4 regions of the Aquitalea sp. ASV15 genome follow, and region 1 is predicted to be linked to each of the others. Evidence: predicted binding sites of a transcription regulator. Region 1 holds the regulator's gene; each other region holds the start of a gene.

Region 1 (7,168 bases):
GGCCCGTGCCAGTTGTTCGGCAATATAGACCGAGCGGTGCTGGCCGCCAGTACAACCAATGGCGACAGTCAGATAGCTGCGGTTTTCACGGCTGAATTCCGGCAGCCATTTGGCCACCAGATGACGGATGTCTTCGGTCATTTCGGCCACCAGCGGCTGCTGCAGGAAAAAATCGACAATCGCCTGATCGCGCCCGGTCAGTGGACGCAGGACCGGATCGTAATAGGGATTGGGCAGGCAGCGCACATCGAAGACATAGTCGGCATCCAGTGGGACGCCATGCTTGAAGCCGAAGGACTCGAAGATGATGGTCAGCCGGCTGCTGTCGGCTTCCACCAGTTCCTTGATCCAGCTTTTCAGGGCATTGGCCGACAGCTCGCTGGTGTCGATGCGAATGCCCATTTCCTGGATGCTGGCCAGCAATTCCTGCTCCAGCCGTATGCATTCTTCCACCGTGGAGCCGCTGCCGGACAAGGGGTGGCGACGGCGGGTTTCGGAAAAGCGCTTGACCAGGGTTTCCGTCTTGGCTTCCAGAAACAGCAGCCGTACGTCCACGCCTTGCTGGCGCAGTTTGTCCACTTCTTGTGGCAGTGCGCCCAGCGAAGGGCTGGAGCGGGTATCCACGCTGATGGCGATCTGTTCGTAGCCGTAGTCGGCATACAGCGACATGGCTTCGTGCAGCATGGTGGCTGGCAGATTGTCCACGCAGTAATAGCCGGAATCCTCCAGTGCCCGCAGGGCAATGGACTTGCCGGAGCCGGACAGGCCGCTAATCAATATCAGGCGCATTTTCCTGATCTCTGAGGAAGTTGGTATGGCGTTCGATGAATTCGCGGGTGCTGTCGATGCCGCGCAGTTGCAGGATGTAATTGCGCACGGCCGCTTCCACCAGTACCGCCAGGTTGCGGCCTGCCGCCACCGGCAGCACCACCTTGCGCACGGTCACCCCCAGGATGTCCTGGGTTTCGGACTGGATGTTCAGCCGGTCCAGTGCCTGCATGGCCTGGTCGTTGGCTTTCACCAGGTGGATGATCAGTTTGAGCACCTTTTTCGGCCGGACGGCGGTTTCACCGAAAATGGTGCGGATATTCAGAATGCCCAGGCCACGCACTTCCAGAAAGTCGCGCAGCAGCGGCGGGCAACGGCCTTCCAGCGTTTCCGGGCCGATGCGGTAGAGCTCGACCGCATCATCGGCCACCATGCCATGGCCGCGTGAAATCAGTTCCAGTGCCAGTTCGCTCTTGCCCATGGCCGAGTCGCCCATGATCAGCACGCCGATTTCCAGCACATCCAGGAAAACGCCGTGCAGCACCGTCGACACTGCCAGCGCGCGTGCCAGATAGATGCGCAGCACATCCATCAGGTAGGGGCTTTCCAGCGGCGTGCTCATCAGTGGCACGTTATGGGTGTGGCAGTAGTCGCGCAGCAGTTTGGGCACCTGCTGGCCATTGGCCACCATCACCACCGACATGGTCTTGTGGAATAGCTGGTCCAGCGCGGTCTTGGCGGCGGATTGTTCCAGCCGGTTCAGGTAGTCGACTTCGGCCAGACCCAGCACCTGCACACGGTTGGGGTGGATGAAGTTGAGGTGACCGACCAGTGCCAGCGTGGGGCGTTGCTCGTCATTGCCGATTGGGCTGTCGGCACCGCCGGTGCCAGCCACCCAGGTCAGGTTGAGCTTTTGCTGATTGTCCTGATACAGCCGGCGCACGGTGATGCTAGGCATTATTGGTATTCCATGCAGTGAGCAACTGGTAAAGCTCGGCGCGGTGGGGGGCAGTCAGCAATTGTTCTCGCAGCTGTTTGCTGGAGAAAAGCTGGGCCAGTTCCGACAGCACCTGCAGGTGCAGATCGGTTGCCTGTTCGGGTACCAGCAGTACAAACAGGCTTTGCACCGGCTTGCCATCCGGTGCATCGAAGGGGATGGGGGCCTTCAGCCGGATGAAGACGCCGACCGCTTCCTTCAGGCCACGGGCACGGCCATGCGGAATGGCGACTCCCTGGCCCAGTCCGGTGGAGCCAAGCTTTTCCCGGGCAAACAGGCAGTCGAAAATTTCACTGCGCGCAATGCCGTGGGTGTTTTCGATAAGGAGGCCCACCTGCTCGAAGACGCGCTTCTTGCTGGCGACATCCAGGTCCGGGAGGATGTGATCCTGTGTCAGGATTTTGCCGATCAGGCTCATAGGAGTGTGTGCACGCGGCTACAAAAACTGGCCAATTCTACGTTGCCTTCATCAAAATGAAAAAGGCTCGCTGCAAATAAAAACGGGAACCCGCTGGGTTCCCGCATCGTCGGTCAGGTGATTACAGGGTGGCTTCCGGCTGAACCTGCGGAGTCACGCGGTGTTCGCTCTGCTTTTCCTTGTGCTTGAGTACCTGTCGATCCAGCTTGTCCATCAGCAAGTCGATGGCAGCGTACATGTCGGAGTCGGTGGCTTCCACGTGGATGTCCTTGCCGGAGAGGTGAACGTTGACTTCCGCCTTCTGCACCAGCTTGTCCACCGACAGGGTGACGGTAACGTCGATGACATGATCGACATGGCGGGTGACACGTTCCAGCTTGCTTTCCAGGAATTCACGGAGGGCCGGGGTTACTTCGAGGTGGAGACCGGTTACTTTGAGGTTCATACCCTAACTCCTTCTTGTGTTGACTGCCCGGTCGGGTCGGCCGGGCGAGCGGATATTCTTCAAGGCGCCCTACAGTGCCTTGCGCAGGTTGACCGGTGGAATCTGCATAGCTTCACGATACTTCGCAACGGTACGTCTTGCAACCTGCATGCCCTGTTTACCCAGTTCGTCGGCGATGGCGCTGTCGGAAAGTGGCTTGGCCGGGTTTTCGCCGTCTATCATGCGGCGGATATGGGCCTTGATGGCAGTGGCCGAGCATTCGCCGCCACTATCGGTTTCCAGGGAACTGCCGAAGAAATATTTCAGCTCGAACAAGCCGCGCGGGCAGAGCAGGTATTTCTGGGTGGTCACCCGGGAAACGGTTGATTCATGCAGCCCCAGCTCGTCTGCGATATCGCGCAGGATGAGCGGACGCATGGCCACTTCTCCGTGTTCAAAGAACGCTTGCTGCCTTTCGACTATAGCTTCCGACACTTTCAGGATAGTGTCAAATCGTTGCTGGATGTTCTTTACCAGCCATTTTGCTTCTTGCAGGCGGCCGGAAAGCTCGCCTGCGCCGGCGCGGTTTTCCGACAGCATCTGGGCATACAGCTGGTTGACCCGCAGCCGTGGCACGGCCCCGTTATTGAGTTCGGCCACCCAGCGGCCGCGGCGCTTGCGCACGGTGACATCGGGGATGACATAGTGCACGTCTTCGCCACCGAAACCGGCGGCCGGATGGGGGGTCAGCCTTGCGATCAGTTGCTGGGCCTGGCGGATGGCGTCGTCGTCGACGCCGAGTATGCGCTTGAGCCGGGTATAGTCGCGATTGCCCAGCAAGTTCAGGTGTTCTGCCACGATCTTGCGGGCGAGAGCATGGCCGTTTTCCTGCTGTGGCAAACGGTCCAGTTGCAGGCAGAGTGATTCGGCCAGTGAACGGGCGGCGATGCCGGCAGGGTCGAATTGCTGCAACAGGCGCAGGCCGACCATCAGTTCGTCGGCTTCCAGCTCCAGCTCCAGCGGCAGATGGCTGGCCAGCTCTTCCAGGTCGACACTGAGAAAACCATTGTCGTCCAGTTCTTCGATCAGCAATTGCACGATGGCCTGATCGCGGGTGGGCAGGGTCAGCTCGCCCAGCTGGGCCAGCAGGTGCTCGCGCAGGCTGACCGGGCAGGGGACGTTGAGCATGGGGTCGAACTCGTCGTCGCCGTCGTTGCGGCGGCTGCCGCTGCCCCAGTCGGTGAGTTCCCCGCTGCTGTCATCCCGCGGGCTGCTGTCGCTGTCCGTGCTGTCGGAGGTGGGGGTGCTGTCTTCTGCGGCCGCTGGCGTGTCGCTGCTGCTGCCTTCTTGCGTTGGCGTGTCATCGCCACGCTCCAGCATGGGGTTGTCCAGCAGGAAGCGCTCGACTTCGGTTTGCAGGTCGAGGGTGGACAGCTGCAGCAGTTTGATCGACTGTTGCAGTTGCGGGGTGAGCGTGAGTTGTTGCGAGACCCTGAGCTGTAGTGACTGTTTCATGGCTTACAGGTGGAAGTGCTCGCCCAGGTAGACCTGGCGCACTTTCTCGTTGTTGACCAGTTCTTCCGGCTCGCCGGAGGCCAGTACCGAGCCGTCGCTGATGATGTAGGCGCGGTCACAGATGCGCAGGGTTTCGCGCACATTGTGATCGGTGATCAGCACGCCGATGCCGCGTTGTTGCAGGAAGGTGATGATTTTCTGGATGTCGATCACGGCAATCGGATCGACGCCGGCAAAAGGTTCGTCCAGCAGGATGAAGCGCGGGCGGGTGGCCAGTACGCGGGCGATTTCCACCCGGCGACGCTCACCGCCGGACAGCGACAGGGCATTGCTTTCGCGCAGGTGGGCGATATTGAGGTCGTCCAGCAGCAGGCTGAGTTCCTTTTCCAGCTTGTCACCCTTGTAGCCGGCGATTTCCAGCACGGCGGTGATGTTTTCTTCCACCGTCATCTTGCGGAAAATCGAGGCTTCCTGTGGCAGGTAACCGAGGCCGAGGCGGGCACGCTGGTGGATGGGCAGGTGGGTGATGCTGTTGCCATCCAGGGAGATTTCGCCTTCATCGGCGCCGATCAGCCCGACAATCATGTAAAAGCTGGTGGTTTTGCCGGCACCATTGGGGCCGAGCAGGCCAACCACTTCGCCACTCTGGATCTGCAGGGCGACATCCTTGACGACGGTACGTTTCTTGAAGCGCTTTTTAAGCCGCTCGACTTTCAGAATGCTGGGGCCGCTCATGGTGCGTTTCCGTCGGGTTTCTTGGCAGCAGGGGCGGTGGTGTCCCTGGGCTTGGGCTGAATGATGGCGGTGACGCGGCCACCATTGCTGCTGGCGCCGCTGCTGACTTCATACAGCTCGGTTTCGGTGTTGTAGGTGATCACGTTGCCGATGACCAGGTCGCTGCCGCGTTTGACGCGGGCATTGCCGGTCAGCACGGCGACGTGGGTGACGGTGTTGTAGTCGAGCTGGTTGGCCTGGCCTTCAATCCAGTCGTTTTTTCCATCCATCTTCTGGCGGAACATCACCTGGCGCCCGGTGGCCTGCATGGTCTGGTTGCCTTGCTTGTCCTGGGTGACCGTGGCCCGGTCGGCGTTCAGTTTCAGTGTGCCCTGCACGATGATGACATTGCCCTGCCAGACGGTCACGCCCTTGAGCTGGTCGAGGTTGCCGCGATCGGCGCTGATTTCAATGGGTTTGTCGCGGTCGGCCTTTTCGGCGTGTGCGCTATGGCCGGCGCACAGGGACAGCGCCAGCAAGGCCAGGCGGGCGTAGCTGCGGCATTTATTTTTCATAAGTGACCTTTGCATTGGACAGCAGCTGCAGTTGGCCGGTCTGCTGTTCATAGATGAAGCCGACGGCGCTGCCGCTCGACTTGCCGTGATAGAAGTGGGTCAGCGTGGCGGATTGTGCGATGTGTCGCACGGTGTCGATACGCATATTGCTGCTGACCACGCGGGTTTCCGGCTGCGTGGCGCTGGCTGGCTGGATCAGCGTGACCTTCTTGTCAAACAGCGCTTGTCTGGTCTTGCTGTTGTAGCGCCCGCTGTCGCCAATGGCGTGGTAGGCCAGCGCACCGTTTTTGTAGCTTTGCAGGTCGGGCGTTTCGAAATAGGACTCGGTGCGGTCGGGATATTGCCACATGCGGCTGGCAGTCATTTTTTCCTGCAGCATGCCCTTGGGATCGTAGCGGGTGGCCACGACGCCTTCGACCACGACTTCCGGCTTGTTGGGGTCCAGCTCGCGCTTGCTGGGTTCCCAGCGCGATACCGTATCCAGCCAGACGGTGAGCAGCCCGGTGATGAGCAGCAGCAGGATGGGAAACAGCCGGTGCGAGCGGATCATGCCAGATACCTGGCCACGATGGCATCGAAATTGCCCTGGGCCTGCATGATGAGTTCGGCCAGTTCACGCACGGCGCCCTGGCCGCCGGGAAAGCCGGTGACGTAATGGGCGTGCTGGCGCACCAGGGTGGGAGCGGCCGGTACGGCCACCGCCAGGCCGACGCGGCGCAGCACCGGCAGGTCGATCAGGTCGTCGCCGATAAAGGCGCATTGCTCCGCGGTGACGCCAGCCTGTTCCAGCAGCTGGGCCAGTGCTTCCTGCTTGTTGTGGATGCCGCCAAAATAGAAGTCGATGCCCAGGGCCCGGGCGCGATGTTCCACGCAACGATCGGCGCGGCCGGAGATGATGGCCAGCCGCACTCCGGTGGACTGCAGCAGCTTGAGGCCCAGGCCGTCCTGCACGTAGAAGGATTTGCTTTCTTCGCCCTGGGCGTTGTAGTAGATGCGGCCGTCGGTGAGGACGCCGTCCACATCCATGATCAGCAGCTTGATCTTGCGGGCTTGTTCGGTGATGGCTTGCATGGCTTTCCTTGTTGGCGTGCTAGCGGGGCTAGACCACGCCGGCCTTGAGCAGGTCGTGCATGTGGATGGCGCCGGCCAGTTTGCCGTCGGCATCCACCACCAGCAGGCTGGTGATGCGCCGCTGCTCCATCAGGTGCACCGCCTCGGTGGCCAGCTTGCTGTACAGGATGGTTTGCGGGGCGGGGCTCATCACCTGGTCGATGTTCAGGTCGTAGATATTGCCGGAATGCTCCAGCGTGCGGCGCAGGTCACCATCGGTATAGATGCCGCAGATGACATTGTCTGTGCCGGCGATGGCCACCATGCCCAGCCGCTTGTGCGACATTTCCAGCAGGGCGTCTTTCAGGGCGGTGCCGGGGGCGACGCGGGGCAGTTCTTCACCGCTGTGCATCAGGTCCTTGACGTGTACCAGCAGGCGGCGACCCAGGCTGCCACCTGGATGGGACAGGGCGAAGTCTTCCGGGCCGAACTGGCGTGCGTCCAGCAGGGTAACCGCCAGTGCATCGCCCAGTGCCATCTGTACCGTGGTGCTGGTGGTGGGGGCCAGGCCCAGCGGGCAGGCTTCCTTTTCTACCTGGGTGTCCAGCAGGATGTCGGCTTCCCGTCCCAGCGAGGAGGCCGGATTGCCGGTCATGGCGATCAGCACCAGGCCCTTGCGCTTGAGTGCGGGCAGCAGGGCCACCACT
Region 2 (7,168 bases), on a different contig from region 1:
GTAATAACGGGCCGCGGCCTCGGCACCGAACACCCCATTACCCCACTCGATCACATTGAGGTAGATCTCGAAGATACGACGCTTATCCAGCACCTTTTCCAGCATCACGGTAATAGCGGCCTCTTCCAGCTTGCGCCAGGGCGTTTTCTTGCTGGACAGGAACAGGTTCTTCGCCAATTGCTGACTGATGGTGGAGCCACCGGCCACAATATGGCCCTGCTTCAGGTTTTTCTCGAAAGCCGCCTCGATGCCATCCCAGTCGAAACCTTCGTGGTCGGCAAATTTGGCATCTTCCGCCGCGATCAGCGCGCGCTTGAGATTGGGTGAAATCTGGCCATAGCCCACCCACTTCTGCCGCAATTCGGCATTGGGGTCATCCTCCTGCAGCTTGGCCAGCTGTTCGTTCATGAAGGCACTGGCTTCGGGATTGTGGTCTCGCCAGTACACCACATGCCCCAGAATCCACAGGTTGTACAACACAATGGCGGCCACCAGGACCGCCATGATTTTCAGGAAGAGACGCATCGGATCAGGCCAGCACTTCCCTCAGCATATTGGTGACCTTGCGGGTATCCGGCTGCACACCGCGCCAGATATGAAAGGACTCGGCCGCCTGTTCCACCAGCATGCCCAGGCCATCGGCCAGCATGCCGGCGTTTTCGCTCTGGGCACGCTTCAGGAAAGGGGTGAGACCCTTGCTGTACACCATGTCGTATGCCAGGGTGCGTGCGGTGAAAATATTGGCCGGCAGCGGCGGGATTTCGTTATGCAGGCTGGTGGAGGTGCCATTGATGATGATGTCGAAGGTTTTGCCTTCCAGCGCCTCGTAACCACTGGCGACCACCTCGCCCCAGGGGGCAAAGTGGTGGGCAATGGCTTCCGCCTTGATCAGCGTGCGGTTGGCAATGGTCACCTTGGCCGGCTTCTGCTCCAGGATGGGTTCCAGCACGCCACGCACGGCACCGCCGGCACCCAGGATCAGGATGCTCTTGCCTTCCATCGGGAAATCCAGGTTTTCCACGATGTCGCGCACCAGGCCCACGCCATCGGTATTGTCGCCATAGACTTTGCCATCGCGGAAAGTCAGGGTGTTCACCGCCTCTGCGGCGCGGGCACGCTCGGTGACTTCCTGCGCCATGCGGTAGGCATCGCCCTTGAACGGCAGGGTGACATTCAGGCCCAGACCACCGGCCCGGACAAATTCACCGACCACTTCGTCGAACTTGCCCAGCTCGGCAAACAGCTTTTCGTACTGGATGGATTCACCGGTGGCGCTGGCGAATTCGCTGTGGATAAACGGCGACTGGCTATGGGAAACGGGGTTACCGATGACGGCGTAACGGTTGATCATGATCAGCTTTCTTGGATTCCTGTGGTGCTTCCGCGTCGTGCGGTTCATCTGCTGAGGTAGCACTTTGCCGTGTAACGTCATAAACATCAACCGGTCAATACCCCTGTCCCAACAATTCAGCGCTGGCTCAGCCCTGCACCCAGGGCAGGCCATGTGCCTTCCAGCCAGTCAGCTGGCCACGATGCTCGTGCTCATCCTTGTCCCCCTCGAACCCCTCCAGCACGTTGTAAACCCGGGTATAACCGGCGGCGCGGGCTTGCGTGGCCGCCTCGTGCGAGCGCACACCGCTGCGGCACATCAGTAACAGGACAGCCTGCTTGTCGACGGCGGCTTGCAGCTGCTCGACAAACTGCGCATTGACTTGCATGCCGGGGAAGCTGCGCAGCTCAATGCGCAAGGCACCGGGCACCACGCCGACAAACTGCCATTCCGCCGCACTGCGCACATCCACCAGCACGGCCCCCGGCAGATGCTGGGCCAGATAGTGTGCCTCGGGCGGGGTAAGCGCGCCCTGATAAGGCAGTTGCTGGGCTGCCGCACGCTCGGCGGCCGTTTGCAGGATCAAATCGCTCTGGTCCATTGCTTTCCTTTCTTTGTAATAGGGCCATGCCACGATGCTGGCAGGGTCTGAATCACCACTCACCCGCGCAATGCACAAACATGGTGCAACTGCACGGTGCATTGCATTGATTTGGTGCATTGATAACAACTAGCCGTGCACCAAGCCCTGTGACACAATGATTACATTAGTGTTCGTAGCCTGGCACGCTTCATGCTTCCAGTGAGGCGTACCATCTTTATCAAGCAATATTGCTTTCGATGCACGTTGCCTTTAGGAGAACATTCATGGCGGTTGCAGACGTAGTCAAGCTGATTCAAGAAAACGACGTCAAGTTCGTAGACCTGCGCTTTACTGATACCCGTGGCAAAGAACAACACGTTACCATCCCGGCACACGTTCTGCTGGAAGATGCTGACGAATGGTTCGAACGCGGCCACGCTTTCGACGGCTCCTCCATCGCTGGCTGGAAAGGCATCCAAGCCTCCGACATGCTGCTGATGGCCGACCCGGCTACCGCCAAGATTGACCCCTTCTTCGACGAACCCACCGTATTCATGTCGTGTGACGTGATCGACCCGGCCGACGGCAAGGGTTACGACCGCGATCCGCGCTCCATCGCCAAGCGTGCTGAAGCCTACCTGAAGGCATCCGGCATGGGCGACACCGCCTACTTCGGCCCGGAACCGGAATTCTTCGTCTTCGACAGCATCACCTGGGGCACCGACATGTCCGGCTGCTTCGTGAAGATCAAGTCCGAAGAAGCTGCCTGGGCCTCCGCTGAAGAATTCGAAGGTGGCAACACCGGTCACCGTCCGGGCGTGAAGGGTGGTTACTTCCCGGTTCCGCCGGTTGACTCCGCACAAGACCTGCGTTCCGCCATGGTACTGCTGCTGGAAGAACTGGGCGTGCCGGTTGAAGTACACCACCACGAAGTGGCCACCGCAGGCCAGATGGAAATCGGTACCAAGTTCAGCACCCTGACCCAGCGTGCCGACTGGACCCAGATCCTGAAGTACGTGGTACAGAACGTGGCACACAGCTACGGCAAGACCGCCACCTTCATGCCAAAGCCCATCGTTGGCGACAACGGTTCCGGCATGCACGTACACCAGTCCATCTGGAAAGACGGCAAGAACCTGTTCGCTGGTGACGGCTATGCTGGCCTGTCCGAAACCGCCCTGTACTACATCGGCGGTATCATCAAGCACGCCAAGGCTCTGAACGCCATCACCAACCCGGGCACCAACTCCTACAAGCGTCTGGTACCGCATTACGAAGCTCCGGTAAAACTGGCCTACTCCGCCAAGAACCGTTCCGCTTCCATCCGTATCCCGCACGTGGCCAATCCGAAGGGCCGTCGTATCGAAGCCCGCTTCCCGGATCCGCTGGCTAACCCGTACCTGTGCTTCTCCGCACTGCTGATGGCTGGTCTGGATGGTATCCAGAACAAGATCCACCCGGGCGATGCGGCTGACAAGAACCTGTACGACCTGCCGCCGGAAGAAGACAAGCTGATCCCGACCGTGTGCGCCAGCCTGGACGAAGCCCTGGCCGCCCTGGACGCAGACCGCGACTTCCTGACCCGTGGCGGTGTGTTCTCCAACGAATGGATCGACGCCTACATCGAACTGAAGATGCAGGAAGTGAACCTGACCCGCATGACGACCCACCCGGTCGAATTCGCGATGTACTACTCGCTGTAATGGCAAACCGCCACCGGAACCTTCCGGTGGCTGTGGCAAAACCCGCATGGCACATGGCACTGCGGGTTTTTTCATATCAATTCGAAACGGTCTGCATAGCCTGAGCACGCTGCGGCCTGGTCAGCTTGAGTTTTAATAATGCGCCTCTCCATACGCAGGCGCTTGGCCGTAGCAAGAGCCATTCCCCCAAGCACACACTGCCATACTGCACTCCCTTTCAACACTTAATTCCATGCCTATGTGCAGTGGTCACAAGACAAGAACCAAGGGTTGCTTGCTCGGCACAAAGCCACCTTAACAGCTTGATTTCAAAAAGCAAAATGACATTTGTATTTTATTTCGCAAATGAATATTGATTGGTATAAAATATTTATAAATAAATTTTCATACCAAAAGGTGTGCGCTTGTGAAAAACCCAAGAATTCTGAGCGGAATCGCTATCATTGCCACGCTGACAGCTTGCACAACCGCAACGCTTGATGTGCCGCGTGCGGATAACTACCCCGTATCCAGTCAGCAAAAAGCAAGAGCCGCACATCACTGGGATGTCTTGGCTGCCGACGTAGCAACGCGTATTGCAGAGAAAACACAAAACCGAATCAGCTCCGATCAGGCCATCTACGTGGTACCTGCCACGGATTCCGCCTTCGACAAAGGCTTTCGCAATCTACTCATCACCCGGCTCGTTGAAAAAGGCATTCCCGTAGCCGTTCGTCCCGGTAGCTTGCGGCTGAATATCGAAACCCAAGTGATCAAACACAATAGCAATGCAGGTAATGCCATTCAGTATCCGATGACAACACTGGCAGCAGGCATTGCTGTCGCCCGCGATCTTACCTTTAGCCATGCCGCTGCGACTTACAGCCTGATCGGTTTGGGAGCGGCCGCTGCACTTGACAGCACAAACCTGGCACTGAATGGCAAGGCATCAGGTGGGCCAACCAGAACAGAGGTCTTGGTCACCACATCGCTTGAAAGTGCCAATCAATATCTGGCACGCACATCCGACCTTTATTACATCGAACGTGAAGATTCTGCGCTCTACGCAATTGATGCAATGAAGACCTGGGAGGTGGTAGGCAAATGAAAAAACTCATACTCATCAGTACTATTGTGCTGACGACAGCATTATTGTCCGCATGCCAGACCGTCCCGGAAAGTCCAGTCAAGACAGATTTGATTGAGACCAATTACAAGGCTGTCGATGCTTTGCTACAAGGTGTAACGCTAAATAGCGAACAGCCCTTGCTGGTCGCAACGCTTGTCAATGTCAACGAACTGACCGAGTCTTCCAGCCTTGGGCGTTTGTTTTCCGAGCAAATCGCCGCGCGACTAGCCAAGCGAGGATTGCAAATCAAAGAGCTGAAACTGCGCGATAACCTGTTTATCAAGCAAACCGAAGGGGAGCTCATGCTATCCCGTGAAGTTACCGAGGTTAGCAAATCGCACAAGGCTCAAGCCGTTGTGGTTGGAACCTATGCCGTTTCACCCAGTATGGTTTACATCAATCTCAAGATCGTCAATCCCAATGGCAATCTCGTGATATCAGCTCATGACTATGCCATGCCTATCGATGCAAACATCCGCGGTCTCTTGCCCAAGAGCATGACATCCAGCTACGCCTACCGCTGACCCTGTGCAAGCCCAATGTAGCAAAACCCGCATGGCACATGGCCCTGCGGGTTTTTTCATGGCACTGGCCGGTAGTCAAGTCGTCCTTGCGCTGGTCATGGGACAGCCCGATGTGACGCGGGCCGGGCTTTTGCTTATCATATCGCCACGACCACCCTGTTTTTCTTGCTGATGCGGACTCCCATGAAAACGCTTGCCTTTTGTCTGCTGCTCAGTTGCAGCCTCGCCCAGGCCGAGGTGTACAAATACATAGACGCCAACGGCAATGTCACCTTCACCAATGTACCGATCAAGGGCGCCAAGCCCATGTACCTGGCGCCGCTGTCCACCTATGGCAACAGCGGCAAGAGCAAGCCGGCGGGCAATGCCGGCAGCAAGTCGGCCTCCACCCCGGACGGCTATCCCAATGTCGACAACGGCACCCAGAGCAAGCGCGACGAAAGCCGGCGCAAGATTCTGGAAAACGAGCTGGCCAATGAGCAAAAGGCACTGGCCGATGCGCAGAAGGCCTACACCGACGGTGCCGCCACCCGCAATGGCGATGAAGCCCGCAACTACCAGAAATACCTCGACCGCGTGCAGAAGCTGAAAGATGCGGTGACCGAGCGGCAGAAGAATGTGGATGCGCTGCGCCGCGAATTGGGGCAGGCCACCTCATCTGCACAATAATGGTGCATAATTGACTCCGTAATCGTGCATTCGCTGTGCTCTGGCTTGGCGTGCTTATTGCTAACAGCACCAGGCACAGCCCCCTTCGATCCGGAGCACCATGAACTCTCCCAGCTTTGCCGGCCTGGAATTACTCGACACCCCGGTCCTGATCACCAGCGCCGACGGTGTACTGGAATTCGCCAATCCCGCGTGTGAGAACCTGCTGGCCATCGGCCGGCGCGAGCTACTGCGCCACACCCTGTTCGAGCTGTTTCAGGACAGCCCGGCCCTGCGCCAGGCGCTGAGTACCGCCCTGCAGCACAATGCCGGCTATATCGAACACGACCTGGAACTGCGCACGCCGCATGGCGAGCAGCCACTGCACATTGCCCTGTCGGTGACACCGGTGGATGCTGATGGCCGGCTGGCACTGGTGGAATTGCGGCCCCTCGACCAGCAGCTGAAAATTGCCAACGAAGAGCGGTTGCTGCTGCAACAGCAGGCCAATCGCGAGCTGATCCGCAACCTGGCGCATGAAATCAAGAATCCGCTGGGTGGTATACGCGGTGCGGCGCAGCTGCTGGAACACGAGCTGTCCGACCGGCCCGAATTGAAGGAATACACCGAAGTCATCCAGGAAGAAGCACTGCGCCTGCAGTCGCTGGTTGACCGCCTGCTGGCTCCGCACCGCCGCCATGTGCGCAGTGAAATCAATATCCACGAAGTCCTGGAACGGGTGCGCAGCATCGCCCTGGCCGAGTACCCGCAGGGGCTGATCATCCGCCGCGACTACGACACCAGCCTGCCGCACATGGTGGCGGACAAGGAGCAGCTGATCCAGGTGGTGCTGAATATCGTCAAGAATGCCATCCAGGCGATGAAGGCCAGCGGCGAGGTGATTTTGCGCACCCGAGTTGCCCGCCAGGTCACCCTGGCACGCAAGCGTCACGGGCTGGCATTAAAATTGCAGATTGTCGACAACGGCCCCGGCATTCCGGAGGAAATCAGGGATCACATCTTCTATCCGCTGGTGACCGGACGCGCCGAAGGCACCGGTCTGGGGCTGACACTGGCCCAGGCTTATGTGCACCAGCATGGCGGCAGCATTGAATTCGAATCCCGCCCCGGCCAGACCTGCTTTACCGTAATGCTGCCTTTCAGCAATACGGATTGAACCCAAATAACAGAAACGAGGGCTGCTATGAATAACCCGGTGTGGATCATCGATGACGACAAGGCCATCCGCTGGGTACTGGAAAAGGCACTGGG
Region 3 (7,168 bases), on a different contig from region 1:
GGTGATCTGGCTGGCGCGGGCAACCTGGCTGTTGATGCCGAAGGAGTTGTAGGTCTGCATGAACTTGCTGACATTCACACCCGGCTGCTTTTTCAGCCAGTCGCTCAAGATCGCCGGGTCACCCAGGTTGATTTTCTTTTGCATGACCGCATCAAACACCGGGCTGTTCAGCTTTTCCATCGTGCCAGTGACATTCAGCGTGGCAAACAGTCGGGCAAAGCCCTCCATCGGCTTCTGCCAGACGATCTGCTCACGGTGATAATCGACATAAGCCGGTTTTTTCTTTTCCCAGGCGCTGATCAGCGGGTCGAGATGGAAGCAATGGATGCAGGTGTAGGAGAAGAATTCGATGACTTCGACTTTCTTCGGGTTGGCCACCGGCTGCGGCTTGCTCATCAGCACGTAGTCCTTCCCCAGCTCGGATGCCGCACTGGCAGCACCACTCAGCAGCAGCAAGCCCATCATCAACCACTTTTTCATTTTTTGTCCTTTAGACGCTATGACGTTCACTCTGCCTTGACCACGGCAGCATTGATACCATCCTGCTTCAGCTGAGAGCGTATCCGGTCCACATCCTCTTGTTTGCTGAGCGGACCCACCCTGACCCGATGCACCATGCCCTTGTCAGCCAGGGACACGGACTGGATTTTGGCTTCCACGCCCAGCAAGGCCAGCTTGGCCTTGAGGTTGTCAGCCTCGTTTTCATTCTGGAAAGAACCCAGCTGCAGGTAGACCTTTTTGGCCGGAGTGGCCGCAGAAGGTTCCTTATCCTTGCCATTGGCCTTGCCATCAGCAGGAACGGCATCCACCTGTCCCGGCAGGATCTTGTAGAAGTCGAATCGCTGCTCATCCTTGCTGCTGTTGGCAGCAGGCGCAGCCGGCTTGCTTTTGGCAGCGGGCGGCGTGGCCGCAGGCGGAGGCAGCTCGACAGGCATGGGTGGCGCAGGCGCCACTTCGACCTTGGCGGGTGCCGAGGCAACTGGTGCCGCTGGCTGGACATCAGCGATCTTGGTGCCCGGTTCCAGCAATTCCGTCGACGGTGCCGACGCGGCAGCGGACGTATTCTTGTGATCCAGTTTTTCCAGATTGGAAAAGGGAGTGGCGGAACGATTCAAATACATCGCCAGGCCAACGGCGACGGCAACACCGACTATCAGGCCGATGACAATACCTGCCACCATGCCACCGCCGCCGCTTTTGCTGCTGGTGCGCGCTCGTCCGGAGGACGATGAACGCGAGGAATTCTTCACATCACGATTAGCCATGTACTACTACCATTTCCATGCAGTCAATCCGCTCATTATCTATTAAAACCCGGTGAAAATATATTTCACGGCATTATAAGGTCAATCCGCTGCGTCGCAATTGGATGGCCTGCAGCATATGCTGTCGCCCCAGCCGCACACTGCCCTCCATATCGGCCACGGTGCGGGCAATGCGCAGTATCCGATGATAGCTTCTGGCGGACAAGCCAAGGCGATCCAGCGCCTGCGCCAGCAGGCCAAGAACCTCGGTGCTGGCATGCAGATGACGCTCCAGCTCAGCCCCAGTCAGGCGGGCATTGCAACAACCTTGTCGGTGCAACTGGCGGTCTCTTGCCTGCTGCACCCGCTGACGAATGCTGGCGCTGGCCTCGGCCGGCTGGTCACTGGTCAGCTCCGTCGCGCTGAGATTGGCCACCTGCACATGCATGTCGATGCGATCCAGCAAGGGACCCGACAATTTGCCGACATAGCGGGCAATCTGCTCCGGAGTGCAGTGGCAGCGACCGGATGGCTGTCCCAGATAGCCACAGGGGCAGGGATTCATGGCCGCGATCAGCTGAAAATCTGCCGGAAAGCTCGCTTGCCGCGCCGCACGGGAAATATGGATCACCTGTGACTCCAAAGGTTCACGCAATACTTCCAGCACTTTTCGTTCAAACTCGGGCAACTCGTCCAGAAACAGTACGCCGTGATGTGCCAGACTGATCTCGCCCGGACGGGGATCGGAACCACCGCCCACCAGGGCGACAGCCGAGGCGGTATGGTGCGGGGCACGATAAGGTCGTTGCCGCCACTGCGCCGTATGGAAGCCCTGCGACCCCAGAGATTGTATTGCTGCCGTTTCCAGCGCCTGTTGCTCATCCATAGCAGGCAGGATACCTGGCAGACGAGACGCCAGCATGGACTTGCCGGTTCCGGGCGGCCCCACCAGCAACAGGCTATGTCCGCCGGCGGCAGCGACTTCCAGGGCATGGCGCGCGGCCAGCTGGCCCTTTACATCAGCCAGATCTGGATAAACGGGAGTGTTACTGTTCTGGTTGACCAGGACCGACTCACAAGGCTGCACGCCATTGAGATGGGCACAGACCTGCAACAGGGTGTCGGCTGCGTAGACCTTGCCCGACATCACCAGTGCAGCTTCCCGCGCACTGTCATGCGGCAAGAAAAACATCCGGCCTGCCTGAGTGGTCTGACAGGCCATGGCCAATGCCCCCCGGATGGCTCTTAACTGTCCGCTGAGTGCAAGCTCGCCGGCAAACTCATAGTCGGCCAGCTGCGGGCACTGCAGCTGGCCAGCCGCAGCCAGGATGCCAATGGCAATGGGGAGATCGAAACGGCCGGAGTCCTTGGGCAGGTCGGCCGGTGCCAGATTGACGGTAATGCGGCGAGCGGGAAACTCAAAACCGGAATTGATGATGGCCGCCCGCACGCGGTCACGGCTCTCCTTGACCTCGGTATCCGGCAGCCCAACGATGGTGAACTGCGGCAGTCCGTTGGCGAGGTGTACTTCAACCGCGACTTCCGGTGCCTGCAGCCCCGCCAGGGCGCGGCTTGCGACAACGGCAAGCGCCATCGTCGATCAGGAGTGACCCAGTTCGGCCTGCGCTTCGGTCTGAGCTTGGGCTTCTTCTGGGAAAAGCTGGTTTTCCAGCCGGGCCAGCCGCGCTTCCAGCGCAGTCAGCTTCTCGCGGGTGCGGACCAAGACTTCTTGCTGCACATCAAACTCTTCCCGGGTCACCAGATCCATACGGGAAAAAGTCGATGCCATCATGGCCTTGATGTTCTTTTCGATATCCTTGGCCGGGCTGGCCGCAATGGTATCGCTGATCTTGGCGCTGATTTCCTCAAACAATTTCTGACTCAACATTTCAGCTCTCCTTGGACAATGGTTCGATGATCTGAGTTGAGTTTAGCAAAATCCCTCCCGCCCTGCAGTTTTGCCCTGGCGCACCAAAGCGGTGCAGTCTATTGATGATAAATGCTCTGCCATGGTGCCAATGCCGAGTTTCCTTTGGCAAATGCCAGTTGTTGCAAAGAAATTTCTTGGAAAACAGTCAGATCGCGAGCTGGCACGGTTTGTGCAATGAGCTGAATCAGCAAGGCAAATACACATCTGGGTCCATTACAAAGGAGTGAACATGAAACTGGTCACCGCCGTGATCAAGCCGTTCAAGCTTGATGAAGTACGTGAAGCACTATCCGCCATCGGCGTACAAGGCATTACCGTCACGGAAGTAAAAGGCTTTGGTCGTCAGAAAGGCCACACCGAGCTGTACCGCGGCGCCGAATACGTAGTGGACTTTCTGCCGAAGGTAAAACTGGAAATCGCCATCGATGACAGCCTGCTAGACCAGGTGGTGGAAGCGATCGAGAAATCGGCGCGCACCGGCAAAATCGGCGATGGCAAGATTTTTGTCTTCGACCTTGAACAAATCGTGCGGATCCGGACCGGGGAAACCGGTATCGACGCGGTTTAAGCCACGCTCAACAGGGGAAATGAAATGAATAAGAAACTTGCTGCATTGGGTACCAGCCTGCTGGCGCTGGCCCTTCCGGTCCTGGCAGATGCGCCGGCCGGCCCGGCCATGGCCGATTTCAAGGTCATCAATTCCGGCGATACGGCGTGGATGCTGACTTCCACCGCGCTGGTGCTGTTCATGACCATTCCGGGTCTGGCACTGTTCTACGGTGGCATGGTCCGCAAGAAAAACGTGCTGGCCACGCTGATGCAGAGCTTTGCCATCACCGCTCTGGTCACCGTGCTGTGGGCGGTTATCGGCTACAGCCTGTCGTTTACCGTAGGCAGCCCCTATCTGGGCGATCTGAGCCGTTTCCTGCTCAGTGGCATGGACTATCTGGCTGATACCAAGAAGGTTGCAGTGCATCCTTCCGCCGGCACCATCCCGGAATCGGTGTTCATGATGTTCCAGATGACTTTCGCCATCATTACTCCGGCGCTGATCACTGGCGCCTTTGCCGAGCGGATGAAATTTTCCGCCCTGCTGATCTTTACCGCACTGTGGTCGCTGCTGGTGTATGTGCCGGTTGCCCACTGGGTGTGGGGTCCGGGCGGCTGGATGGCTGACAAGGGCGTGCTGGACTTCGCCGGTGGCACCGTCGTGCATATCAATGCCGGTATCGCAGGCCTGATCTGCGCCCTGGTCATGGGCAAGCGTGTGGGTTTTGGCAAGGAAGCCATGCCGCCGCACAACCTGATCCTGACCCTGATTGGCGCGTCCATGCTGTGGGTAGGCTGGTTCGGCTTCAATGCCGGCTCTGCTGGTGCTGCTGATGGTCGTGCCGGCATGGCCATGATGACGACGCAGGTTGCCACCGGTATCGCGGCGCTGGCCTGGACCTTTGCTGAATGGATTCACAAGAAAAAGCCGTCGGTGCTGGGCATTGCCTCCGGTGCGGTTGCGGGTCTGGTGGCCATCACGCCGGCTGCTGGTTTCGTGGATGTGAAAGGTGCGCTGATCATCGGTGCAGTAGCCGGTGTGGTCTGCTTCTGGGGTGCTACCGGTCTGAAACACATGATGGGCTATGACGACTCGCTGGATGCCTTTGGTGTACACGGCGTGGGCGGTATCGTGGGTGCCCTGCTGACCGGTGTATTCGCAGTCAAGAGCATTGGCGGTTCCGAAGGCAGCCTGGCGACTCAGGCCCTGGGTGTGGGCGTAACCGTGGTGTACTGCGCCATCATCACCTTCATCCTGCTCAAAGTGATTGATCTGGTGGTAGGTCTGCGTGTGGCCGAAGACGAAGAACGTGAAGGCCTGGACGTGGTTCTGCACGGCGAGCGTGTGGAATAACAGCTAACTGCTACCAATCTACTTGTTGTGGTAAGGGACTTAGGGGCGCTTCGGCGCCCTCTTTTTTTGTCTGTCATGCGGGCCATGTCCTGTTTCAGTGCAAAAAAAAAGCACCGGATTCTCATCCGGTGCTGTTGTCTTGCCTGCGGTGGCTGGTGTTTACAGACCCGCGTCTGCGCGCAGGGCCTCGACCTTGTCAGTGCGTTCCCAGGTGAATTCCGGCTCTTCACGACCAAAGTGGCCGTAAGCAGCGGTCTTGCCGTAGATCGGGCGCAGCAGGTCCAGCATCTGGATGATGCCTTTCGGGCGCAGGTCGAAGTGCTTCTTCACCAGTTCCACGATCTTCTCGTTCGGGATCTTGTTGGTGCCAAAGGTATCCACCGCAATCGAGGTCGGCTCGGCCACGCCAATGGCGTAGGAGACCTGGATCTGGCACTGACGTGCCAGGCCGGCGGCAACGATGTTCTTGGCCACGTAACGGCCGGCATAGGCTGCCGAACGGTCGACCTTGGACGGATCCTTGCCGGAGAAGGCGCCACCACCGTGCGGGGCTGCACCGCCGTAGGTGTCGACGATGATCTTGCGGCCGGTCAGGCCGCAGTCGCCCATCGGGCCGCCAATGACAAAACGGCCGGTCGGGTTGACCAGGTACTTGGTTTCGGCAGTCAGCATTTCCGGCGGCAGTACCGGTTTGATGATGTCTTCGATGACGGCTTCGGTCAGCGTCTTGTGATCGATTTCCGGGCTGTGCTGGGTGGACAGCACCACGGTGTCGATGCGCTTGGGCAGACCGGTTTCACCGTCGTAGACGCAGGTGATCTGGCTCTTGGCATCCGGACGCAGCCACGGCAGGCGGCCATCCTTGCGCAGCTCGGCCTGGCGCTGTACCAGACGGTGTGCGTAATAGATGGGGAAAGGCATCAGCGTCGGGGTTTCGTCGCAGGCGTAGCCGAACATCAGGCCCTGGTCGCCAGCACCCTGGTTAAGGTCCAGGCCCTCACCTTCGTTGACGCCCTGGGCGATGTCTTGCGATTGCTTGTCATAGCAGGCCATGACGGCGCAGCCGTGGTAGTCGAAGCCCAGCTCGGAGTTGTCGTAGCCAATGCGCTTGATGGTTTCGCGTGCGACCTTGATGTAGTCGATATTGGCCGAGGTGGTGATCTCGCCAGCCAGGACGACCAGACCGGTATTGACCAGTGTTTCGGCAGCAACGCGAGCGTATTTGTCTTCGCGCAGGATGGCATCGAGGATGGCATCAGAGATTTGGTCGGCGACTTTGTCCGGATGGCCTTCCGATACCGACTCCGACGTAAACAGATATTCGCTCATTTGTTTGTTGATTCCCGAATAAAGCAAAACAGTGTGATGATAAAATAGGCCGCTTTACGATCACCACTGACGAAACCATGTCCAAGCTGGTCCAACTCATGTTGTCCTTGCTGGCGCGTTTGCCGCTGTCGTGGCTGCAAAGTCTCGGCGCCATACTGGGGCGGCTAACTTATCTCGCCTCCCCCCGCTATGCGCAAAGGATGAGAGATAATCTGGCGTCGAGTAAAATCTGTGAAAATTATCAGGTTTTACAAGGACTAGTCAAACAATCCGCACGAGAAACCGGCAAAGGTGCATTGGAATTGTCCATTGCCTGGTGCCGCGAGCCGGCAGACATCGCCGCGCTGGTCAAGGCATGCCATGGCTGGGAGCATGTTGAACTTGCCTTGCAGGCTGGGCACGGCATTGTTTTTGTCACGCCGCACCTGGGCAGCTATGACATCGCCGGGCGTTATATCAGCTCGCGCCTGCCCTTTCCGTTGACCGCCATGTACCGTCCTCCCAAGCTGAGCTGGCTGGAGCCGGTGATGCAGGCTGGCCGGGCACGTGGCAAAGGCAAGACGGCGCCGGCCACCGGTGCCGGTGTGCGGATTCTGATGAAAGCCCTGAAATCGGGTGAAGCCACCATCATCCTGCCCGATCAGGTTCCCGGCAATGGCGAGGGGGTGTGGGCGCCCTTTTTTGGCAAACCAGCCTACACCATGAGCCTGGTGCCGCGTCTGGCGCAGGTGAGCGGCGTTGAGGTGTTGTTCTTTGTCGGCG
Region 4 (7,168 bases), on a different contig from region 1:
AGCGGCGGCAGGGTGTCGCACACCGGTGCGGTATCTTCGGTTTCCACCGTGCCGCTGACCTTGATGCGGATTTCCTGGTGCGGGTAGTCCAGGGTGAGGACATGCAGGATGTTGCCGTAGCTGTCGGTACTGCGATGGGCCGATTCCGGCAATTCCAGCTGCCAGTCCAGAATGCGCAGGCCATTGCCGCCCTGCGGGGTCAGGCGCAGATACTGGGTGCTGTGACGCACCGGGCTGTCGTAGCGGTACAGCGTTTCATGACTGATGGCGAGTCTCATGACCATATCCTTTGGCAGTGCCTGCGATCAGGCGGTTTCCAGATAGCTGTGGTGAATCAGTTTGCCCAGCAGATTGATGTCGTCGATCAGGCTGTCCAGGGTTTGCTCCAGCCCATCGGCAAAGATGTCCTCGATGCTGCTGTAGGTGAGCCGCGCCTGGATTTCGCTGGCGCGGCGCCGTGCGGGCCGGCCGGCCTGGCCTTCGATGCGCGCCAGCACCTTGTTGATTTCGGCAAAGCAGGCACGCAGGCTGCGCGGCATGTCATGGCGCAGGATCAGCAGCTCGGCCACCCGCTCTGGCGTGACGCTGTCGCGGTAGATGTCGCGGTAGGCTTCAAAGCCGGACACCGAGCGCAGCAGTGCCGCCCACTGGTAGTAGTCGAGGATGTTTTCCGCTTCCGGCTCGTTGTCGCTGATCTGCTTGGTTTTCACATTGAGGATGCGCGCGGTGTTGTCGGCACGCTCCAGAAAGGTTCCCAGCCGGGAAAAATGGAAGGTGTCGTTGCGCAGCATGGTGCCGTAACCGGCACCGCGAAACAGGTGCGAGCGCTCGCGTACCCATTCCAGAAAGGTGGAGGCGCTGCGGGTATCCAGCCCGCGCCGTTGCCACTCGCGCATTTCCAGCCAGGTGCCGTTGACCTGTTCCCACATTTCCGAGGTGATCTTCACCCTTACCACATGGGCGTTTTCACGGGCGTTGCGCATGCAGTTGTAGATGCTGCCGGGGTTGTCGCCATCCAGCGCCAGATAGTGCAACACCGCTTGCGGGGTGGGGGTGTGGTGGCGCTGCAGAAAGTCGGCGGTGCTGCCGGTGACATCCAGCGGCACCAACAGGTCGTCCTGCGACGAAGCATGCAGCAAAGACATCTGCAGGCTGACATCCAGCAAGCGCGCGGTGTTTTCGGCGCGTTCCATATTGCGTGCCATCCAGTACAGGCACCCTGCCATTCGGCTCAGCATGTGATGTCCTCCTTGAGAATCCAGGTGTCTTTGGTGCCGCCGCCCTGCGACGAATTGACCACCAGCGAACCTTCGCGCAGGGCCACGCGGGTGAGGCCGCCAGCCACCAGCTGCACTTTCTTGCCGGACAGCACGAAGGGGCGCAGGTCGATATGGCGCGGTGCAATGCCGGCCTCGACAAAAGTGGGGCAGGTGGACAAGGACAAGGTGGGCTGGGCGATGAAATTGGCCGGGTCTTCCAGAATGCGCAGGCGATAGGCGTCGATTTCGGCCTGGGTGGCGGCCGGGCCGACCAGCATGCCGTAGCCGCCGGCACCGTGCACTTCCTTCACCACCAGTTCGGGCAGATGTTCCAGCACATAGGCCAGATCCTCCGGCTTGCGCAGCTGCCAGGTGGGCACATTGTGCAGGATGGGTTCCTCGCCCAGATAAAAGCGGATCATGTCCGGCACATAGGGGTAGATGGACTTGTCGTCCGCCACGCCGGTGCCCACGGCATTGCATACCGTGACGCGGCCTTCGCGGTATACCGACATCAGCCCCGGCACGCCCAGCATGGAGCCGGCATTGAAGGCCAGCGGGTCGAGATAGGCATCGTCCAGCCGGCGGTAGATCACATCCACCCGCTGCGGGCCGGAGGTGGTGCGCATGTAGACATGGCCGTTTTTCACGAACAGGTCCTGCCCCTCCACCAGTTCCACCCCCATCTGGCTGGCGAGGAAGGCGTGCTCGAAATAGGCGCTGTTGTACTGGCCGGGGGTGAGCACCACCACGGTGGGGTTGTCCACCTCGGCCGGTGCCACGGCGCGCAGGGTGTCCAGCAACATATTGGGGTAATGCTCGACCGGGGTGATGTCGTGGCTGGCAAACAGCTCGGGGAACAGCCGCATCATCATCTTGCGGTTTTCCAGCATGTAGCTGACGCCGGACGGGGTGCGCAGATTGTCTTCCAGCACGTAAAAGCCGCCATCGCTGTGACGGATGATGTCCACTCCGGCGATATGGGCGTACACCTGGCGTGGCAGGTCTATGCCCTGCATGGCCAGCTGGTAGCCGGCATTGGTGAGGATCTGCTCTGCCGGAATGATGCCGGCCTTGAGGATGTCCTGCTCGTGGTAGATGTCGTGCAGGAAGCGGTTGAGCGCGGTGACACGCTGGATGCAGCCGGCTTCCAGGGTTTTCCATTCGCCCGCGGAAATGATGCGGGGAATGGTATCGAAAGGAATCAGCCGTTCGGCCCCGCTTTCGTCGCCGTAGACGGCAAAGGTGATGCCGACGCGGCGGAACAGGGTGTCGGCCTCGGCCTGCTTGTTGCGCAGCCAGTCTGGCGTAGCCTGGTTCAGCCAGCTGGCAAAATGCTGGTAGGACGGTCGGACTTGCTGTCCGGCAGCCAGCATCTCGTCGTAGTGGGTGTGGTCCAGCGGTGTGATCTGGTGCATCGCGCATTCCCCCTTGGTGGCTTGTACTGAACACTACGCAATAAGCGTGCCTGTCAGCGTGGCCTGCCGCTGTTGCGCCAGATGGTTGAAATCAGGGGGTGCCGTGGCGCCTGCGCATGGTGTGATTGATTAGTTATTGCTTACGGCAGGCGTAATTGAAAGCCTGGGTATGGCAGGCTGCACCGTTTTGACGCCAGGGGGCCGGCGTGGTGCGTGTACAGGAGTGAGAATGGTGCAGATCCGGACAGTGGCGCCCATGCACGTCACTGTCCGGCTGGCTTGGCGGCCGGGGGCTAGAGGATTTCGGCAATATTGCGCGCGGCGCGCTTGGCATCGAGGAAAATCAGCCCCAGCTTGGCTTCGCGGCGGGCAATCACCGTGAGCACGGCATCGCGGCCGGCATAGCTCATCAGGATGTAGCCGTTGTCACCCTTTACCATCACCTGTTCCAGTTCGCCGCGGGCCAGTTCCTTGGCGGTGCGTTCACCCAGTGACAGCATGGCGGCAGCCATGGCGCCCACCCGGTCTTCGTCCACATCCTGCGGCAGCAGGGCGGCCATGGTCAGGCCGTCGGATGAAATGATGGCCGACGCTTCGATATCGGCTGATGCGCCGTTGAGGTCACTCAGGATGGACTTGAGCATCTGTTCACGCATGGTTTTCTCCAGTGGGTATTCTTGGCCCGCGCGGCGGGCTGCTTCTTGTTCAAGCGTAACGACGACTGAGTAGCTCGATCAGCGTCACGAAATGTTCGTCTTGCAGGCGAGGGGTGCCACCGATCACCAGCACGAAGGATTGCTGCCCGACATGCAGCGGGTAAAACGCCAGCTCGCTGTGGCCGGCCGGATTGCTGATGGCCCAGGCCAGGTTGCTGATATTGAGATTGTTTTTCAGCAGCAGGGCGTGGCGGCGGCTCAGCGAAATGATGTCGCCGGCCAGCGCGGCGATTTCCTCGGCCGATTCGTGGTGAAAGCCGGCAGTGGCGTAATACAGGCCGTTGTCGTCGGCCAGCAGGGCGCGGCCGTTGCCGGACAGCGCCGCCAGCAGCGTGGGCAGCTGGCTTTCCAGATTGATGGCCAGTGGCGGGCGCGGCTGTTCGGTGCCGTGCACGAACTCCAGCCGCTGCAGCCGGTACAGTGTTTCCAGTCCCTTGCCCAGGTCGTTGCCGCTCCATTCTTCCAGCAGGGCCTCGGTCAGCGGTACGGAGTGGCCCAGCCGCAGGATCTGTGTCAGCAGTACGCGCGCGGCGTCCTGCTCCGGGCTGGACACGGCATAGTAGGCACCGGCGGGGCTGGCGATGGGGTAGAGCGTGTCCTTGAGCGAAAGGTGGTCGGACATGATCAGCTTTCCAGCCCGGGGTCGATGGAGAACAGCAAGGCCAGTACCAGCTTTTTCACGTCCTCGCGCGAGCGGGCATCGATTTCGAAAATGGGTGGGCGCATGTCGAATTTTTCCAGCAGCGCGGCATAGGTTTCAATGCTGGGGGTGGCGCGCAGATCGGTCTTGGTGACGCCGATCACCAGCGGTGCCGCCTTGAGCATGTCGCGAAAGGCATTGAGGAAAAACTGCAAATCCTTTACCGGATTGCTGCGGGTATTGTCCAGCAGCAGGATCAGGCCGATGCCGCCCTGGCTGAGGATGTCCCACATGAAGTCGAAGCGTTCCTGTCCCGGCGTGCCGTACAAATGCACCTTGGTGGCCTCGTCCAGCATCAGCACACCGTAGTCCAGTGCCACCGTGGTGGTGTCCTTGCGGTTCAGCGTCATGTCGGAGGCGCGGGCATCGGTGGTCACCGGCGCGATATCGCTGATGGCGCCGATGGCCGTGGTTTTGCCGGCGCCAACCGGGCCGGCGAAGATGATCTTGTTATCGTAAGCGCGCATGGGGTTCCGTATTCCTGGTTACAGGCCAATGACCTTTTTCAGCAGGCGCGACAGCAATCTGCCGCCGCCCTGCACCGGTTTGGCCGGGCTGCTGGCCGGGGCGGGGCTGCTGTCTTGCGGCCGACCGGGGGCTGCCACGGTTTCTGCTTTGCTGGCGGGACGTACCGGTTCGGAGGAAATGACCGACAGCTGCGGGCTGCGGCTGGGCAGGTCGAGAATGCCGATGCCGTAGGCTGCTGCCAGATAATTGAACAGATCTGCCGGCGGCACTTTGAGCAGGCGGGTGATCAGCTTCAGGTTGACTGGGGTACGGGTCAGAAAAGCGGTGATGCGCATGGCCTCCGGAATGGGCGGCAGCCGGGTCAGGTTGGGCCAGTAACGCAGCCGCAGCGGAGTGTCGGCGGCGATGCCGCGCATCAGCCGGCCGCGGCAGGTCCAGATGGCCAGCTGCCAGGCCAGGGTTTGCGGCCGGATTTCCTGCTGCACGGCGCTGACCGGGCTATTGCCATAGGGCTGCTGGTCCACTTCGTGGCTGGGGACGCTGCACAGCGGCTGCAGGGTTTCCAGCGGCTGCAGCAGCAGCGCCTTGTCCTGTGCCGGCAGCAAGACCAGTACCGGCACTTCGCGCACCCGGACCACGGCGGCCGTGCGCTGGCGCAGCAGGCGCGCCACCAGGCCGAACAGGCCGGCGCTGGGGTCGAAGCGTTCGACGCTGATCCTGCCTCCGGCGCTGGCCGCTGCGCCTTGTGCGGCGGGCAGCATGCTGCGTACCACCGTGGCCGCGGCGGCGGGGGCGCCAGGCACGGCTTCCGCGACGGGTTCCGGCAGGTCCATCAGCTGTGGCAGATCGGACGGGGCCGGGTCTTGCTGGTGTTGCTGGGCGGCCGTGGCGGCACGGTGCGCCTGTTGTGACTGGGTAATCACCTGGTCCAGCGTTGGCGCCACGCTGGCCACATAGGCGGCAGCTGCGCTGTGGTCGCCGGCAGCACTGGCCGCACTGGCCGGCAGCGTCACGGTGGCTGGCATGGTGACGGTGGCGGACGGCTGCGGCATGGTCGTGCCGAGCCGGATGGCGGGGGCGCGCTCATTGGCCAGCAGTTCGCGCATTTGCGGGAACAGGGTTTCGATGCGCACCGGCTTGCGCAGTACCGCGGCCGGCGCTTCGCCGGCCTGCGGCGGGGTGGTGGTGACGATCAGGGCCGGCAGATCGGGGTGGCTGGCACGGAAGTCATGCCAGGCATTCCAGCCGTCCACGCTGTCGACATCGACAATGGCCAGGTCCGGCACATGGCCGGGGGCTTCGTCCAGCAACTGGTACAGCTGGTGCGAGTGGTGCATGCGGAAGGCCATGCGGAACACCGACAGCTTGCGCGGGTCCATGCCCACCGGCATGACGGTGATGAGCTGTTGTTGGGGTGCGTTGCTGAGCATCATGATCCGGTTTCTCAGGCCGCAAGCCGGTGCTGGTTGAGGCGTTGTTGCATGGTCTGGACAAAGCGGCCGAGCATGCCGGTGATCTCCTCCGGCGGTGTCGCCAGCCGGTCGCGTATCTGCCGGGCCAGCCAGGTGAAGCGGGCCAGGTCGCCCAGGTGTTCGTACAGTTTCAATAGCGGCGGATACAGCTGGGCCTCGGCCGGGCTGGCGAGAATGGCCAGTTCCAGGGTCTGGATGGCCATGTCGATCTGGCCGAATTCGATGAACTGCTCGGCTTCGCTCAGGGCATTGTCCAGCGGGGTGCTGCTGGATGGCGCGTGATTCGCCGTCACCAGCGTTTGCCACTGTGGCGGGGGGCTGGCTGGCGGGATGTAGGCAAAGCGGCGGCCCAGTTCTTCCAGTGCCAGCCGGTCGGGCTGTGCTTCCAGTGCCAGCAGCAGCGGGTGCTGCCCCAGCTGGCAGCCCAGCTGTAGCAGCTGCTGCTTCAGCTGATGGCCGAAATTGCCCACGCTGACATGAAACTGCCACAGGTAGCGGCAGTACAGTGGCAGATTGCGTGTCATATAGCAGGCGCGCAGGGTGTCGATCAGCCGCGACAGGGCGGCGTCCGGTGCGTTGGCCAGCTGCTGCAGGGCGGGCAGGGCAGCGGCTGGCTGGTGGCAGGCCAGCAGGATGCGTGCCTGGCGTTCTGCCGGCAGCAAGCTGGTCAGCAGCGTGATTTCGCGCTGGCTTAGCGGGGCCAGTTCGGCCTCGCCTTCCAGCAGCGGGACCCGTGGCAGCTGGCTGGCCTGCTGCACGGCTTCCTCGGCGCTGATGGCCGGCTGGCCGGGGGCTTGCATCACGGTGCGCAGCAGCAGCGCTTCATTGCTGGTGGCCGGCAGCGGATCACCCAGTTGCCGGTTGACCTCCTCGATGCCCAGCCCCAGCCGGCTTTCGGCCAGTACGCGCAGCGCCAGGTTTTGCGGGTCTTGCTGCAGGCCGGCGAATACCGCCTCGCTCAGTTGCTGGCGATCCAACAGGCTGCGTTCATGCAGGCGCTCCAGCATGTCGCTGTAGTCGTCTATCCAGTGCAGTTGCAGATAGAGTTCGGCCAGGCGGCGGATATGGGCCGGTGCATTGCTTGACGGGCCATCGACATAGGTGCGCAGGGCGAGGGCGGCCTGTTCCAGATAGC

The links. Region 1 encodes sigma-54, which starts transcription at its own class of promoters, with help from an activator protein. Its sites were predicted from a motif close to CTGGCACGCTTCATGCTT; they were not measured.
Region 2: glnA (type I glutamate--ammonia ligase) is a predicted target of sigma-54. The motif match lies at 2,112-2,129, and genes of this name have one in related genera.
Region 3: glnK (P-II family nitrogen regulator) is a predicted target of sigma-54. The motif match lies at 3,332-3,349, and genes of this name have one in related genera.
Region 4: JHD64_RS18075 (circularly permuted type 2 ATP-grasp protein) is a predicted target of sigma-54. The motif match lies at 2,713-2,730, and genes of this name have one in related genera.

Annotation. Positions count from the first base shown of each region.
Region 1 covers NZ_JAELTZ010000002.1:112,436-119,603, reverse strand. Annotated here, with positions in the region: gene rapZ (RNase adapter RapZ) at 1-789, opposite strand, end outside; gene hprK (HPr(Ser) kinase/phosphatase) at 770-1,726, opposite strand; gene ptsN (PTS IIA-like nitrogen regulatory protein PtsN) at 1,719-2,183, opposite strand; gene hpf (ribosome hibernation-promoting factor, HPF/YfiA family) at 2,305-2,628, opposite strand; gene JHD64_RS01400 (RNA polymerase factor sigma-54) at 2,698-4,122, opposite strand; gene lptB (LPS export ABC transporter ATP-binding protein) at 4,126-4,857, opposite strand; gene lptA (lipopolysaccharide transport periplasmic protein LptA) at 4,854-5,411, opposite strand; gene lptC (LPS export ABC transporter periplasmic protein LptC) at 5,401-5,961, opposite strand; gene JHD64_RS01380 (HAD family hydrolase) at 5,958-6,482, opposite strand; gene JHD64_RS01375 (KpsF/GutQ family sugar-phosphate isomerase) at 6,511-7,168, opposite strand, start outside.
Region 2 covers NZ_JAELTZ010000071.1:194-7,361, reverse strand. Annotated here, with positions in the region: gene mtgA (monofunctional biosynthetic peptidoglycan transglycosylase) at 1-525, opposite strand, end outside; gene aroE (shikimate dehydrogenase) at 530-1,351, opposite strand; gene JHD64_RS19320 (rhodanese-like domain-containing protein) at 1,479-1,931, opposite strand; gene glnA (type I glutamate--ammonia ligase) at 2,198-3,616, shown strand; gene JHD64_RS19310 (hypothetical protein) at 4,023-4,703, shown strand; gene JHD64_RS19305 (FlgO family outer membrane protein) at 4,700-5,248, shown strand; gene JHD64_RS19300 (DUF4124 domain-containing protein) at 5,432-5,917, shown strand; gene glnL (nitrogen regulation protein NR(II)) at 6,018-7,073, shown strand; partial or broken gene JHD64_RS19290 (response regulator) at 7,101-7,168, shown strand, end outside.
Region 3 covers NZ_JAELTZ010000019.1:33,096-40,263, reverse strand. Annotated here, with positions in the region: gene JHD64_RS10550 (thiol:disulfide interchange protein DsbA/DsbL) at 1-480, opposite strand, end outside; gene JHD64_RS10545 (SPOR domain-containing protein) at 507-1,265, opposite strand; gene JHD64_RS10540 (YifB family Mg chelatase-like AAA ATPase) at 1,339-2,838, opposite strand; gene JHD64_RS10535 (accessory factor UbiK family protein) at 2,845-3,132, opposite strand; gene glnK (P-II family nitrogen regulator) at 3,404-3,742, shown strand; gene JHD64_RS10525 (ammonium transporter) at 3,767-5,077, shown strand; gene metK (methionine adenosyltransferase) at 5,237-6,406, opposite strand; gene JHD64_RS10515 (lysophospholipid acyltransferase family protein) at 6,484-7,168, shown strand, end outside.
Region 4 covers NZ_JAELTZ010000056.1:87-7,254, forward strand. Annotated here, with positions in the region: partial or broken gene JHD64_RS18065 (transglutaminase N-terminal domain-containing protein) at 1-278, opposite strand, end outside; gene JHD64_RS18070 (alpha-E domain-containing protein) at 306-1,238, opposite strand; gene JHD64_RS18075 (circularly permuted type 2 ATP-grasp protein) at 1,232-2,659, opposite strand; gene JHD64_RS18080 (roadblock/LC7 domain-containing protein) at 2,971-3,333, opposite strand; gene JHD64_RS18085 (hypothetical protein) at 3,383-4,015, opposite strand; gene JHD64_RS18090 (ATP/GTP-binding protein) at 4,018-4,560, opposite strand; gene JHD64_RS18095 (hypothetical protein) at 4,579-5,994, opposite strand; gene JHD64_RS18100 (hypothetical protein) at 6,006-7,168, opposite strand, start outside.